2 regions of the Delftia sp. DT-2 genome follow, and region 1 is predicted to be linked to the other one. Evidence: riboswitches for the same ligand, from Rfam matches in the RefSeq annotation. Region 1 holds a riboswitch; the other holds the start of a gene.
The links. Region 1 has a riboswitch for S-adenosylhomocysteine ahead of ahcY (adenosylhomocysteinase). Riboswitches for the same ligand answer to the same signal wherever they lie in the genome.
Positions count from the first base shown of each region.

Region 2: linked by a shared signal. The riboswitch ahead of metH (methionine synthase) and the one ahead of ahcY (adenosylhomocysteinase) in region 1 are both predicted to bind S-adenosylhomocysteine.

Region 1 is NZ_JAQOTI010000009.1:250,247-258,145, reverse strand. It holds gene PO605_RS18235 (sensor histidine kinase) at 1-1,133, shown strand, start outside; gene PO605_RS18230 (response regulator) at 1,145-1,879, shown strand; S-adenosyl-L-homocysteine riboswitch at 1,887-1,971, shown strand; gene ahcY (adenosylhomocysteinase) at 2,042-3,472, shown strand; gene PO605_RS18220 (TlyA family RNA methyltransferase) at 3,630-4,847, shown strand; gene metF (methylenetetrahydrofolate reductase [NAD(P)H]) at 4,870-5,697, shown strand; gene PO605_RS18210 (septal ring lytic transglycosylase RlpA family protein) at 5,776-6,672, shown strand; gene PO605_RS18205 (23S rRNA (adenine(2030)-N(6))-methyltransferase RlmJ) at 6,679-7,551, opposite strand; gene rplM (50S ribosomal protein L13) at 7,819-7,899, shown strand, end outside.
Region 2 is NZ_JAQOTI010000008.1:67,565-75,463, forward strand. It holds gene PO605_RS15575 (C4-dicarboxylate transporter DctA) at 245-1,588, shown strand; gene PO605_RS15580 (GntR family transcriptional regulator) at 1,585-2,271, shown strand; gene PO605_RS15585 (glycerophosphodiester phosphodiesterase family protein) at 2,443-3,786, shown strand; gene metH (methionine synthase) at 3,889-6,645, opposite strand; S-adenosyl-L-homocysteine riboswitch at 6,673-6,799, opposite strand; gene PO605_RS15595 (FadR/GntR family transcriptional regulator) at 7,077-7,868, shown strand; gene PO605_RS15600 (transporter substrate-binding domain-containing protein) at 7,865-7,899, shown strand, end outside.

The DNA of each region.
Region 1 (7,899 bases):
GCGCGGGCGCCCTGGCGCGGCTGGCGCGCGACCTTTCGGGCGCGCTCACGCAGGAGCAGGTGGTGGAGATTGCGCTGAGCACGGTCTCGGGCGTGTTCGACGCCCAGGCCGGGCTGCTGTTGCCCGATGCCGACGAGCGCCTGCGCCCCGCCGGCGGCGGCTCCTGCCCCATGGACGACAGCATTGCGCGCTGGGCCATGGACCACGGTCAGCAGGCCGGCCAGGGCACGGACACGTTGCCGGCCGCGCCGGCCCGCTACGTGCCGCTGGCGGCGCCCGTGCGCATGCGGGGCGTACTGGTGCTGCAACTGCGTGCGCCCCAGCGCCTGGAGGTGCCCGAGGAGCAGCGCCTGCTGGAGGCCTGTGCCAGCCAGGTGGCGCTGGCGCTGGAGCGTCAGCACTTCGTGGCCGTGGCCCAGCAGACCCAGATCGCCATGGAGGGCGAGCGCATGCGCAACACCTTGCTGTCGGCCGTCTCGCACGACCTGCGCACGCCGCTGACCACCATCCTGGGCGCGGCCGAGGCCGCGCAGCGCCATGTGCCGCCGGGCGGCGCAGCCGACATGCTGGAGCAGGTCCGCATCCAGGCCCAGGCCATGCAGCGACTGGTGGAGAACCTGCTGGACATGGCGCGCCTGCAGCAAGGCGGCGTGCACCTGCAGCGCGAATGGCTGCCGCTGGATGAAGTGGTCGGCAGCGCGCTGCGCCAGATGCGCGCGCGCCTGCACGAGCATCCCGTGAGCACCGACGTGCCCGCCAGCCTGCCGCTGCTGCAGCTCGATGCCGTGCTCATGGAGCGCGTGCTGGTCAACCTGCTGGACAACGCCGCCAAGTACACGCCGGCCGGCACGCCGCTGACCATCCACGCACGCGAACAGGACGGCGAGGTGCTTGTGGCCGTGCAGGATGGCGGGCCCGGCCTGCCGCCACACCTGCCCGTGGAGACGCTGTTCGAGCCCTTCACGCGCGGCACGGCCGAGTCCACCGTCTCGGGCATAGGCCTGGGGTTGGCGCTGGTGCGCAGCATTGTCGAGGCCCATGGCGGGCGCATCGAGGCCGCTGCCGCGCGCCCAGGCCCCGGCACCGTGTTCACGCTGCGCTTTCCGGTGCCGGAGCAGCCATTGCTCGATTAGAGTCTTGCGCCATGAGCACGCCCACCAACCGCATCCTGATGATCGAGGACGACCCCGGCATCCGCCGCTTCGTGCGCCTGGTGCTGGAGGACGAGGGCTGGCAGGTCTTCGAGGCCGACAGCGCGCGCCGGGGCCTGATCGAGGCGGCGAGCCGCCAGCCCGATCTGGTCATCCTCGACCTGGGCCTGCCGGATGCCGACGGCAAGCAGGTTCTCACCGAGCTGCGCGGATGGTCCTCCGTGCCCGTGCTTGTGCTTTCCGCGCGCGAGCGCGAGGACGAGAAGGTGGCCGCCCTGGACGCCGGCGCAGACGATTACCTGGTCAAGCCTTTCGGTGTGCCCGAGCTGCTGGCCCGGCTGCGCGTGATGCTGCGCCGCCGCCAGCAACTGGGGGCCGCAGGCGGCGCAGTTGCATCCAGTCAGGTGCACTTCGGCCAGGTGCAGGTGGACCTGGCCACGCACGAGGTGCGGCGTGCGGGCCAGCCGGTGCACCTCACGCCCATCGAATTCCGCCTGCTGGCGGCGCTGATCGCCGCCCAGGGCCGTGTGATGACCCACCGCCAGCTGCTGCTGCAGGTCTGGGGACCCGAATACCTGGGCCGTGCCCATTACCTGCGCGTGCACATGGCCAATCTGCGCCAGAAGATCGAGGACGAGCCGGCCCAGCCGCGCCACCTGGTGACCGAGCTGCAGGTGGGCTACCGGCTTGTGGGGCTGGGCGGTGAGGCATCCCCGGGATCGGTATAATCAGCGCCTCTCCGAGGAGCGTTGCAGCAGGCCCATTCACCAGATGCGGTCTGCGAGGCTCGGAGTCATACCTGCAACGACGCTCGCCCACGCTTTCTGTGCGGTGAGCTTTTTTTCGTCTCCCGCAGAACGTGGTTTTTCATTCATCTTTTGGAGAAAACCATGAACGCTGCTGTTCGTCCCGTTTCCGCCGACACGGCCATCGCTGACATTTCCCTCGCCGCCTGGGGCCGCAAGGAAATCCTGATCGCCGAAACCGAAATGCCCGGCCTGATGGCCACGCGCGAGGAATTCGCCGCGGCACAGCCGCTCAAGGGCGCGCGCATCGCCGGCTCGCTGCACATGACCATCCAGACGGCCGTGCTGATCGAGACGCTCAAGGCCCTGGGCGCCGACGTGCGCTGGGCCTCGTGCAACATTTTCTCGACGCAGGACCATGCCGCCGCCGCCATCGCCGCCACGGGCACGCCCGTGTTCGCCATCAAGGGTGAATCGCTGGCCGACTACTGGGACTACACCCACCGCATCTTTGAATTCGGCGCCGCCGGTACCGAAGGCGAAGGCCCCAACATGATCCTGGACGACGGCGGCGATGCCACCATGCTGCTGCACCTGGGCATGCGCGCCGAAAAGGACCTGTCCGTGCTGGACAACCCCGCCTCCGAGGAAGAGAAGATCGCCTTCGCCGCCATCCGCGCCAAGCTGGCCCAGGACCCCACCTGGTACACGCGCAAGAGCGCCCACATCATCGGCGTGACCGAAGAGACCACCACCGGCGTGCACCGCCTCAACGAGATGTCGGCCAAGGGCACGCTGAAGTTCCGCGCCATCAACGTCAACGACTCCGTCACCAAGAGCAAGTTCGACAACCTCTACGGCTGCCGCGAATCGCTGGTGGACGGCATCAAGCGCGCCACCGACGTGATGATCGCCGGCAAGGTCGCCGTGGTGGCCGGCTACGGCGACGTGGGCAAGGGCTGCGCCCAGGCGCTGCGCGCGCTGTCGGCCCAGGTCTGGGTCACCGAGATCGATCCCATCAACGCCCTGCAGGCCGCCATGGAAGGCTACAAGGTCGTGACCATGGAGTGGGCGGCAGACAAGGCCGACATCTTCGTGACCACCACCGGCAACCGCGACATCATCCGCCACGAGCACATGGTGGCCATGAAGAACGAAGCCATCGTCTGCAACATCGGCCACTTCGACAACGAGATCGACGTCGCCTCCATCGAGCAGTACCAGTGGGAAGAGATCAAGCCCCAGGTGGACCACATCACCTTCCCTGACGGCAAGAAGATCATCCTGCTGGCCAAGGGCCGCCTGGTGAACCTGGGCTGCGCCACCGGCCACCCCAGCTTCGTGATGAGCGCCTCGTTCGCCAACCAGACCATCGCCCAGATCGAGCTGTTCACCAAGCCCGATGCCTACGAGGTCGGCAAGGTCTACGTGCTGCCCAAGATCCTGGACGAGAAGGTTGCCCGCCTGCACCTGAAGAAGGTCGGCGCCATGCTGACCGAGCTGACGGACGGCCAGGCTGCCTATATCGGCGTGAGCAAGCAGGGTCCCTACAAGCCCGAAACTTATCGCTACTAAGCACCCCCTGAGGCGCTGACGCGCCTTCCCCCTCTCTACCCGCTTCGCGGGGGAGGGGGACGACGCCCTCGCTGCGGGGCGGCCCTTGCTTGGCGTCCCTGAGTTGGGTCGCGCCGGTTTCGGGCATTAGTCAACTGAGATTTCCTGGAGCGACGCTATGCGCGCAGATGTATTTTTGGTGGAAGCCGGCCATGCGGCCACGCGCTCGCAGGCGCAGCGGCTGATTGCGGGTGGCGTGCAGTGGCGCATGACGCCGTTGACGCCGTGGAAGAAGGTCGCCAAGAACGGTGACGAGATTCCCGCAGGTGCCGAGCTGCAGTTGCTGGACGGGGCCGAGGCCCGGTTCATCTCGCGCGGCGGGCTGAAGCTGGAAGGCGCGCTGGCGGCCACCAAGCTGTCGGTGGACGGCCTGCGCTGCCTGGACGTGGGTCAGAGCACGGGCGGTTTCACCGACTGCCTGCTGCAGGCAGGCGCCGCCCAGGTCATCGGCGTGGACGTGGGCCATGGCCAGCTGCATGACCGGCTGCGCTCGGATGCGCGCGTGATCTGCGTCGAAGGCGTCAATGCCCGCGCGGTGACGGCCGAGGGCCTGCAGGAGGCCTGCGAGGAAGTGCTGTCCGAACGCTGGGAAGAAGATCCCGACGACAACGACACCCAGCCCGTGGCGCCCTATGCCTGGATGCGCAACGGCGGCGTGGTCGACGAGGACTACGACGACAGCGACGACGCCAAGGAAAACGAGATCGAGGCCTTCAAGGCCGAGCGCGCGGCCAAGGGCAAGGCGCGCGATGAGGGCACGGTGGCCACGCAGCGCCGCCGCCGCGCCGAGTTTGCCGACGTGGACATCACGCCGCAGTTCGACTTCGTCACGGGCGATCTGTCCTTCATCTCTCTGACCCTGGTGCTGCCGGCCGTCACGCGCCTGCTCAAGCCGCATGGCCAGCTGCTGATGCTGGTCAAGCCGCAGTTCGAGCTGCAGCCGGGCCAGGTCGGCAAGGGCGGCATCGTGCGCGATGCGGCCCTGTTCACCGAGGTGGAGCAGCGCATCCGCACCTGCCTGGGCGAGCTGGGCCTGGAGGTCAAGGGCTGGATGGAGTCGGCCATCGAAGGCGGCGACGGCAACCGCGAATTCTTCGTGCATGCCCAGCAGGCGGCCGTGGTGAAGGAGCCAGAGCAGCCTGAAACGCAGGACGACGACGAGCCCCGCTCGGCCGTGAAGGCAGCTCCTAAGCCGGCCGCGCCTAAGCCGGCCGCGCCTAAGCGCGTGTCCCGCACCGTGCTGCGCGAGCAGCGCAACGAGCGTGTGATCGACACCAGTACCGAGTTCGGCGTGCCCGGTCCGGGCCGCGCCAAGCTGCGCAAACGCAACGAATGAAACACTGAGCAGCGAGTCTTACATGAGCTTTCCGATCAGCTTCGAGTTCTTCCCGACCAAGACGCCCGAGGGCGCGACCAAGCATGTGCAGGTGCGCAAGAACCTCTATGCGCGCAAGCCCCAGTTCTGCTCCGTCACCTATGGCGCGGGCGGCTCCACGCAGACGGGCACCTTCGCCATGGTGCGTGACATCCAGAACGAAGGCGTCAGCGCGGCATCGCATTTCTCCTGCGTGGGCGCCACGCACGACAAGGTGCGCGCCGAACTGCAGGAGCTGAAGGCCATGGGCGTGCGCCGCATCGTCGCGCTGCGCGGCGACCTGCCCAGCGGCTATGGCCTGGGTGGCGAATTCCAGTACGCCAGCGATCTCGTGGAATTCATCCGCCGCGAGTTCGGCGACTGGTTCCACATCGAGGTGGCTGCCTACCCGGAGGTCCATCCGCAGGCGAAATCCCCACAGTCCGATCTGGATGCGTTTGCGGCTAAAGTGCGCGCTGGCGCGGATTCCGCGATCACCCAATATTTCTACAATGCCGACGCCTACTGCCGTTTCGTTGATGCGGCGCGCGGCATGGGGCTTGATGCACCGGTTGTTCCCGGCATCATGCCCATCACCAGCTCTACGCAGCTGATGCGCTTCTCGGACGCCTGCGGCGCCGAGATCCCGCGCTGGATCCGCCTGCGTCTGCAGGCTTACGGAGATGACACGGCGTCCATTCGCGCCTTCGGCCTTGATGTCGTGTCCCGTCTATGCGAGCAGTTGCGCAGCCAGGGCGCTCCCGGGCTGCACTTCTATACGATGAACCAGAGCGTCGCCACGCTGGAAATCTGCGATCGATTGGGCCTTTGAGCGCGCAGCCACTGCGCCGGCCCCGGGCGACCCTCTAGAACTTGGGAACGGTCAGGCGTTCCCTGGAGGTTTTTGCCCATGGATCGTGGTTTTCGACGCCTGCACTGGCGCTGGCTGGCCATGTGCGCCATCACCGCCACCCTGGCCGGCTGCGCGCCGGCTCCCGTGGCACAAAGCGATGCCGAGTCCGGCGCCCTGACCGCAGGTGCGGCGGCAATGGATGAAGGCCAGACGCCAGCGGCCGTGCCCTCGGCCGGCAAGCGCGGTGGCCGCACATCGCGGACCGCGCAGCCGGCCAGCAAATCCCCGGATGCCAAGCCCTCCGAGTCGGCCTCGCCCGAAGACAGTGCCGAGGCTCCCTCCAATCCCGACTTCGCCCTCGTGCCCTCGCGCGACAGCGACCAGCAAGGCCTGGCCTCCTGGTATGGCCCGGGCCTGCATGGCCGGCTGACCGCCAGCGGCGAGCGTTTCGACAAGGAAGAATTGACGGCCGCGCACCGCAGCTTTGCCTTCGGCAGCCGCGTCTGCGTGCGCAGCGCCGCCACGGGCAAGACAGTGGTGGTGCGCATCAACGACCGCGGGCCGTTTGCGCCTGGCCGCGTGATCGATCTGAGCCAGGCCGCAGCCCAGGAGCTGGGCATGGTCGGCCTGGGCATCAAGCCCGTGGAGCTGTGGCAGCTCGACGATGGTGAGCAGGAATGCCCCGAAACCCTGGTCACGGCCAGGAAGGCCAAGTCCATCGAGAAGACGCAGCAGGCCAAGGCACAGGCACAGACAACACAGGCACGGACCCGGGTTCAGGCCAAGGCGCCAGTGCGTCCGCGTGTCCAGGCCAAGGCGCCTGCCCCCAGGCCCAATGCACGCACGGCCGTGGCCAGCCGTGCCGTCCCTGCCGCCAAGCCGGTGGCGAAGGCTGCGGCGCCCGCCGCTGCCTCGTCCACCGCAGTGGCCTCTGCGGCCTCGAACGCGCGCTGAACGGGCTCAGCCGCCGGATTCGAGCGTGAAGGCCGCGTTCTCGTCCTGACCTAGCAGCTTGACCAGCTGCGGCATGGCCGGCTTGAGCTGTTCCTTGAGATTGAACGGCGGATTGATCAGGAACATGCCGCTGGCCGGCAGGCCGCCGCGCTCCGAGGTCTTGTTGCTCTTGACCGTGAGCTCCACATGCAGCCAGCTCCTGCCGGCCTTGGTGGTCATGGTCTTCAGGCGGCGCGGCAGATCGTGCGCCTCGGGGCGCGGGATGATCGGATACCAGAACGCATACGTGCCCGTGGCAAAGCGCTTGAGGCTGTCGGCCGCCATGTCCAGCACCTTGGCGTAGTCGCTCTTGAGCTCGTAGCTGGGGTCGCACAGCACCAGGGCTCGGCGCGACGGCGGCGGCAGGAATTTCTTGATGCCCTCGAAGCCGTCCTCGTGCAGCACGGCCACCTGGCGGCCCGCTTCGAGCTGGGCAATGTTGCCGGCCAGCGAGCGCATGTCGGTGGGATGCAGCTCGAAGACCTTGAGCTTGTCGCGCTCCTGCACGCGCAGCAGGGACTGGATGATGAACGGCGAGCCCGGATAGTTGCGCAGCTGCGCTCCCTGGTTGAAGGAACGCACCGATGCGATGTAGGCCTGCAGCACCGGGGCCAGCTCGGACTCCTTGGCCTGGGCCAGGCGCAGGATGCCGTCTGCGGCCTCGCCGCTCTTGTTGGCATAGTCGCCATCCAGACGGTACAGGCCGGCGCCGGCGTGCGTGTCCAGCACCGTAAGGGCGGCCTCCTTCTGGAGGAGGTATTGCAGGGTGGCGATCAGCACGGTGTGCTTGAGCACATCGGCATGGTTGCCTGCATGGAAGGCGTGGCGGTAACTGAACATAGGCGTGATGGTAACCAGCCGCGCTGGCGGGTGGACACCCATGGCGGCTGCAAGGTTGCCCGGCGCTGGCGCCTCGCGGCGAGGGCTGCCGGGGACTTGCGGATCGGGGGGATGGTGCGGTTGCGCCAGATTTGTATAATGGCGGGCTTCGCAGCGATTTTATGGGTCCCGCGGCGAAGTTTACATCCCCGCCTAAGAGGCTTCCTTTTTGAAGAAGCACCGACCGCGGAAAAGGGCCCGCCAAACCTTTCTTGAAAGAGAAAACTCATGTCTACATTCAGCGCAAAGCCCGCTGAGGTGCAACACGAGTGGTTTGTGATTGACGCCACCGATAAGGTGCTCGGACGT
Region 2 (7,899 bases), on a different contig from region 1:
CGCGGCCTTGCCGCACGCCGCGCGCACCATGCGCGGGCATGCCGGCCCCCGCCCTGCACCACGGCGGGGAGGCCCGCCCGCATCGGCCGATTTCATGCAGAAAAAGTCAGGGCTGAACTTCTCTGGAGTGCCGCAAATCCGCAGGGAATACCCTCTGCTGGCACGCGTTTCGCTTGTCTACATTCTTGCATGCAAGTTGCAGAGCCACTTGCATACAAGATTCCACAACTTGCGAAAGACGACTATGCGCCGCTTTGCCAGATCACTGTTCGGACAGGTGGTGATCGCACTCATCCTGGGTGTGCTCGCCGGAATATTGGCCCCTGAATGGGCCGTGAAGCTCAAGCCCCTGGGAGATGGCTTCATCAAGCTCATCAAGATGATCATTCCCGTGCTGGTGTTCTGCGTGGTGGTGCACGGCATCGCGGGCGCGGGCGACCTCAAGCGCGTGGGCCGGGTCGGCGTCAAGTCGCTGATCTACTTCGAGGTGCTGACCACCATCGCCCTGGTGCTGGGCCTGGTGCTGGCCTTCGTGTTCCAGCCCGGCGCGGGCATGAACGTGGACCCGAGCAAGCTCGATGCCTCGGCCATGAGCGCCTATGCCAGCAACGCCGACAAGCTGACCAGCGGCGGCACGGTGGACTTCCTGATGAAGCTCATCCCCACCACCGTGGTGCAGGCCTTTGCCACGGGCGACGTGCTGCAGGTGCTGCTGTTCGCCGTGCTGTTCGGCTGCGCGCTGACCATGCTGGGCGAGCGCGGCGCGCCCGTGCATGCGCTGATCGACACGCTGTCGAACGTGCTGTTCAAGATCATGGGCATCCTCATCAAGCTGGCACCGCTGGGCGTGCTGGGCGCCATCGCCTTCACCGTGGGCCAGTACGGCATAGGCTCGCTCAAGCAGCTGGGCATGCTGGTGCTGCTGTTCTACGTGGCGGTGATCTTCTTCGTCTTCGTGGTGCTGGGCCTGGTGATGCGCTTTTCGGGCTTCAGCCTGATCAAGCTGCTGCGCTACCTGCGCGAGGAGCTGATGGTGGTCTTCGCCACCACCTCCTCGGACAGCGTGCTGCCCCAGATCATGGCCAAGCTGCGCAACCTGGGCGTGCGCGACTCCACCGTGGGCCTGGTGATTCCCACGGGCTACTCGTTCAACCTGGACGCCTTCTCCATCTACATCACGCTGGCGGCCGTGTTCATCGCCCAGGCCACGAACACGCCCATCGGCATGGCCGACCTGCTGACCATCCTGGCGATTGCGCTGGTGACCTCCAAGGGCGCCCACGGCGTGCCGGGCTCGGCCATCGTGGTGCTGGCGGCCACGCTGCATGCGATTCCGGCCATACCCGCCATCGGCCTGGTGCTGGTGCTGTCGGTGGACTGGTTCATGGGCATTGCCCGCGCGCTGGGCAACCTGATCGGCAACTGCGTGGCCACCGTGGCCATCGCGGCCTGGGAAGGTGACATCGACCGCGAGCGCGCCCATGCCGTGCTCGACGGCCTGGCCGACAATCAGGGGCCCGACGCCGAGCCCTCCGGCGCCGCCGCCGTCCCCGCAACCGTGACTCCTGCCCACCCTGCAACGCAATGACACCTGTAAGCCCCCAGCACATCGCCGAGCGCGTCGTCGAAGCCATCCTGGCCCAGAAACTGGCGCCCGGTGAACGGCTGGGGGAGCAGGAGCTGGCCGACAACTTCGAGGTCAGCCGCACCATGGTGCGCGAGGCGCTGATGCAGCTGCAGGCGCGCGGCTTCGTGCAGGTGCAGCCCCGGCGCGGCTGGTACGTGGTCCAGCCCTCGGCCGAGGAGGCGCAGGACGCCTTCGCGGCGCGCCGCATCATCGAGACCGGCATCCTGGGCGAGGCCGGGCGCCCCCTGCAAAGCGTGATCGGCCAGCTGCGCCGCCACATCGCCCAGGAGCAGGAGGCCATTGCGGGCGCCGACGCCGCCACGCGCGCCTTCCTGCTGGCCGACTTCCACGTCTGCCTGGCCGAGCAGATGGGGCACCGGCTGCTGGCGCTCACCCTGCGCGACCTCACGGCGCGCACCACGCTGGCGGCCACATTGTTCCAGTCCACCCACAGCGCCAGCCAGTCCTGCGCCGAGCACGAGCGCATCGTCGAGGCCCTGGAGCGCGGCGACACCGAGGGCGCCAAGGCCCTGCTGCTGGAGCACATCGGCACGGTGGAGCGTTCGCTGGAGATCCGCCCGAGCGAGGCGCCCGACGCCGGCGACCGCCTGCGTGCCACGCTGGCGCCCCTGTTCGGGGGATAACCCTGTGTCGGTGGGTCGGCAAATTTCCACCGACCGTCGCTAAAACGCCAATCCGGGCCCTACGGGGCGCACTGTCATGGTGCCGACACGGCTGACTGCATACGCTGCTGAGTTGGCGCATTGCGCGCCGTTCATCAACCCACCACTGCTTCGGATATGACCCAACGTCCTATGTCCTTTTCCCGCACTCCCCTGCTCGCGTCCCTGTGCGCGGCTGCAGTCCTCACGGCCTGCGGCGGCGACGGCGGCTCGTTCTACCTCACGCTCGACGGAAAGCAGCCCCAGGTGATCGCCCACCGCGGCTTCTCGGGCAAGTTCCCGGAGCAGACGCGCATGGCCTACGAGGCCGCCGCCGACGCGGGCGCGGACATGCTCGAACTCGACATGCACCTGACGAAGGACTGCCAGCTGGTCGCCCGCCACAACGCCTGGCTCAGCGACAGCACCAACGTGGCCGACGTGGCCAAGACCAATGCCGAAGTGGCGCGCCGCCAGCGCACTGCGGCCGGCGTGCTGGTCAACGTGAAGTACCCCGCCGTGCCTGCCAACGGCCCCTCGCAATACCTGAGCGACCAGCTCGATGCCAACGATCCCAAGTCCGTGCTCAAGGCCCTGGTGGTCGATGGCGAGGACCACCGCAACGACTGGTCCATCAGCGACTTCACGATGCAGGAGCTGCGCACCTGGCTGGGCGGCACGATCCTGGACAACCGCAGCGAGCGCCCCACCGAGTGGAACGGCAAGCTGCCCCTGATCAGCGCCCAGGACGTGCTGGACATCGCCGCCGCCAAGGGCAAGGCCCTGGGCCGCACCATCCCCGTCTACGCCGAGACCAAGAACCCGTACTGGAACAACCAGCAGGCGATCGCCAACGGCTGCGGCGCGCCCGGCTCGCGCCCGTTTGAAGACGCGGTGATCAAGCTGCTGGACCAGAACAAGCTCAACGCCAAGGATTCGCCCATCTACATCCAGAGCTTCGACCCGGCCAGCCTCAAGTACCTGCGCCAGGCCGGCATGAAGGCCAAGGGCGTGCAGCTGATCGACGGCAACGACTTCAATCTGCGCGACGGCTCCATGGTCTACATCACCAACGATGAGTGGACCTTCATCAGCGGCCGCCCCTACAGCTGGACCCTGGCCGGCGACGCGCGCACCTTCGCCACCATGCTCACGCCCGCAGGCCTGGCCGAGATCAAGACCTATGCCGACGGCATCGGCCCCTGGAAGCCCCAGGTCCTGGCCCACTCCGTCGTGCCCTACAAGGACGGCGCCGGCCTCAAGGACGTGAACACCGTCAAGGACACGGGCCTGATCCGCGACGCCCACAAGGCCGGCCTGATCGTGCACAGCTTCACCTTCCGCAACGAGCCGGGCCGCCTGGCCGGCCTGTACAAGGGCGACCCCGTGCAGGAATACCTGGCCTACTACCGCCTGGGCATCGACGGCGTGTTCACCGACTTCACGGACACGGCCGTGGCGGCGCGCAAGGCGTACAACAAGGAAATCGGGCTCTGATCGAGCGCTGAATGCCGCTGCGGCGGCGTCCATAAAAAAGCCAGGGCACGCCCTGGCTTTTTTCTTGCAACGCGCGGCACCAGTCCGCGCGGACAAACGTTCTCACCCCAGATTCGGCGCCAGCAACCGGCGCAGTTCCTCGATGTCCATGCCCCGGCGCGCGGCCATGTCGGCGAGCTGGTCCTCGCCGATCTCGCCGACGTTGAAGTAGACGGCGTCGGGGTGGCCGATGTAGAAGCCGCTGACGCTGGAGGCCGGGTTCATGGCCAGGCTTTCGGTCAGCGTCATGCCGATCTCGTCGGCCTTGAGCACGGCGAACAGGTCGGTCTTGGCGCTGTGGTCGGGGCAGGCCGGGTAGCCGGGCGCGGGGCGCACGCCCTTGTACTGTTCCTTGATCAGCGCTTCGTTGCTGAGGTCCTCGTCGGGCGCATAGCCCCACAGGTCCTTGCGCACGCGCTGGTGCAGGCATTCGGCGAAGGCCTCGGCCAGGCGGTCGGCCAGGGCCTTGAACATGATGCCGGAGTAGTCGTCCAGCGCGTCCTGGAACTCCTTGTCCTTCTTCTCGGCGCCGATGCCGGCCGTGACGGCGAACAGGCCCGCGTAGTCCTGGATGCCCGATTCCTTGGTGGCCACGAAGTCGGACAGGCAGCGGCTGGGGCGCATCACGGGCTGGCCATCCGGGCCTTCCACCATCTGCTTTTCGGTCTGCTGGCGCATGCCGTACCAGGTCATCAGCACCTGGCTGCGGGACTCGTCGGCGTAGAACTCGATGTCATCGCCCACGCGGTTGGCAGGGAACAGGCCGATGGCGCCGTTGGCCTGCAGCCAGCGGCCTTCGATGATCTTCCTGAGCATGGCCTGGCCGTCGGCCAGCACCTGGCGGGCCTGCACGCCCACGATCTCGTCGTCGAGGATGGCCGGATAGGGGCCGGCCAGGTCCCAGGTCTGGAAGAACGGGCCCCAGTCGATGTATTCGGCGATCTCGGCCAGGTCGAAGTTGCGGAACACGCGCCGGCCCAGGGCGCGCGGCGCCACGGGGGCCTGGGAAAAGTCCACGGGCGTGGCGTTGGCGCGGGCCTTGTCCAGCGGCCACAGCGGCGTCTTCTTCTTATTGGCGTGCTGGGTGCGGACCTTGTCGTAGTCGGCCTGGATCTCGGCCAGGTAGTTGCCCTTGTTCTCGCCCAGCAGGCTCTGGGCCACGCTGACGCTGCGCGAGGCATCGGGCACGTAGACCACGGGGCCTTCGTACTTGGGCGCGATCTTGACGGCGGTGTGCACGCGCGAGCAGGTGGCGCCGCCGATCAGCAGCGGAATCTTCTTGATGCGGAAGTAGTCGTCCTTGTGCATCTCGCCGGCGACGTACTGCATCTCTTCGAGGCTGGGCGTGATCAGGCCCGACAGGCCGATGATGTCCGCGCCCTCGGCCTTGGCCTTGGCCAGGATCTCGTGGCAGGGCACCATCACGCCCATGTTGATGACCTCGAAGTTGTTGCACTGCAGGACCACGGTGACGATGTTCTTGCCGATGTCGTGCACGTCGCCCTTGACGGTGGCGATGACGATCTTGCCCTTGCTGGACACGTCCAGGCCCGCCGCTTCCTGCTGGCGCTTTTCCTCTTCGATGTAGGGCACGAGGTGGGCCACGGCCTGCTTCATCACGCGCGCCGACTTGACCACCTGGGGCAGGAACATCTTGCCGGCGCCGAACAGGTCGCCCACGATGTTCATGCCGTCCATGAGCGGACCTTCGATCACGTGCAGCGGGCGGCCGCCGCCCTGCACCACGATCTGCTGGTAGGCCTCTTCAGTGTCGACGACGATGAAGTCGGTGATGCCGTGCACCAGGGCGTGCGACAGGCGCTCGCCCACGGTCTTCGGGTTCTCGGGCGTGCCGCGCCATTCGAGCTTCTTGCTGTCGTCCTTGGCGGCGCCCTTGGCGGCGTCGGCAATCTCCAGCAGGCGTTCCGCAGCGTCAGGGCGGCGGTTGAGCACCACGTCTTCCACGCGCTCGCGCAGTTCGGGCTCCAGGTCGTCATAGACGCCGACCATGCCGGCGTTGACGATGCCCATGTCCATGCCCGCCGAGATGGCGTGGTACAGGAACACGGTGTGGATGGCCTCGCGCACGGGGTCGTTGCCGCGGAAGCTGAAGCTCACGTTGGAGACGCCGCCCGAGACCTTGGCGCCGGGCAGGTTGCGCTTGATCCAGCGCACGGCCTCGATGAAGTCCACGGCGTAGTTGTCGTGCTCCTCGATGCCGGTGGCCACGGCGAAGATGTTGGGGTCGAAGACGATGTCCTCGGGCGGGAAGCCCACCTCGTCCACCAGGATGCGGTAGGCGCGCTCGCAGATCTCGATCTTGCGCTGGTAGGTGTCGGCCTGGCCCTTCTCGTCGAAGGCCATGACCACGGCGGCCGCGCCGTAGCGCTTGATCAGCCGGGCCTGGCGCTTGAATTCATCCAGGCCTTCCTTCATGGAGATGGAGTTGACGATGCCCTTGCCCTGCAGGCAGCGCAGGCCGGCCTCGATGACCTCCCACTTGGAGCTGTCCACCATGACCGGCACCTTGGCGATGTCGGGCTCGGAGGCGATGAGGTTCAGGAAGCGCACCATGGCGGCCTTGCTGTCGAGCATGGCCTCATCCATGTTCACGTCGATGACCTGGGCGCCGTTTTCCACCTGCTGGCGTGCCACGGACAGCGCTTCCTCGTACTGCTCGTTGAGGATCATGCGCGCAAAGGCCTTGGAACCCGTGACGTTGGTGCGCTCGCCCACGTTGACGAACAGCGTGCCCTCGCCGATGGAGACGGGCTCCAGGCCCGACAGACGCATGGGAGGGGGAGTGAAAGAGGACGACATCAAGCTCACCTGCAAAAACGGCATGGCAACAGGTGAGCGTCGTTGGCACCGTGGGCGCGGTCCGGCCGGGAACCTGCACCTGGCCCAAGCCTGACGCGGCACGCGATCCGGTGTACGGATGGGCGGGTGCCGCGCTGCAACGCTCCTCGGGCCAAAGCCCGGGATTCTACGGCGGCTGGCGGCGGCCTGCAGTGCGGGTTTTACGCCCGCATTCGGGGCAGGCCTGCACAAAGCCATGCGGCACTGCACCAAAGCGCGGCAGCGCGGGCCGCTGGCGGCGCCTTCGGGGCGGATTGTCGATGCCCCATCGCCCCGGATTCTTTGCAGCGCCTGAGGACAACGCTCCTTTTTTTGCATCTGGCACGCAATTCGCTATCTGCTGGGTACGTGGTCTGACCAGTCAGGCCAAAACCCTCCACCCGCGCCAGCCCATGCAAAGCATTCCGATCTCGATGGCCCAGACGCTGCAGCAGCACATCCTGAGCGGCCACTACCCCGGCGGCAGCCAGCTGCCGCCGCAGCGCGAGCTGGCCCGGCAGCTGGGCATCAGCCGCGCTTCGCTGCGCGAGGCGCTGTCCATGCTGGAGGCCCTGGGCCTGGTCGAGATCCAGCCGGGCAAGGGCGTGCGCATCAACGGCCCGCACAGCGGCCGTGCACGCATGCACCGCGCCTATGCCACCCCGGCGCTGGGCACGCTGTCGCCGCGCCAGCTGATCGAGCTGCGCCTGGTGCTGGAGCCCGGCTGGGCCGCGCTGGCGGCCGTGCGCGCCGACGACAGCGGCCTGCGCCAGCTGCAATGGACCCAGTCCCAGCTGGCCCACGCCCTGGACCGCAGCGACCTGCTGGCCGCCGCCGACGCCGATCTGCAGTTCCACCTGCTGCTGGCCCAGCTGTCGGGCAACCCGGGCCTGGTGGCCATGGCGCGCCAGCTGGAGCTGGCCATCAGCCACAGCCTGCGCCTGCCCTTTGCCTGGAGCGGCGCCGACGACCAGCCGGTGCGCGAGCACGACGCCATCGTGCAGGCCGTCTGCGCAGGCGATGCGCCGGGTGCGGCGGGCGCCATGCGCGCCCACCTGCTGTCGGCTGCCAGGCGCAGCGGCATCGATCTCGACACACCGGACGACGCGACGGCGCCCGACGCAACGGCGCCCGATACATCTGCGCCCGACCCTGACCCACTTTCCTTTCGCCTCATCCCCCCTTCCGAAGGAGCTTTCGCATGACTTCCCCCCTGACACCCCGCCGCGCATTCAT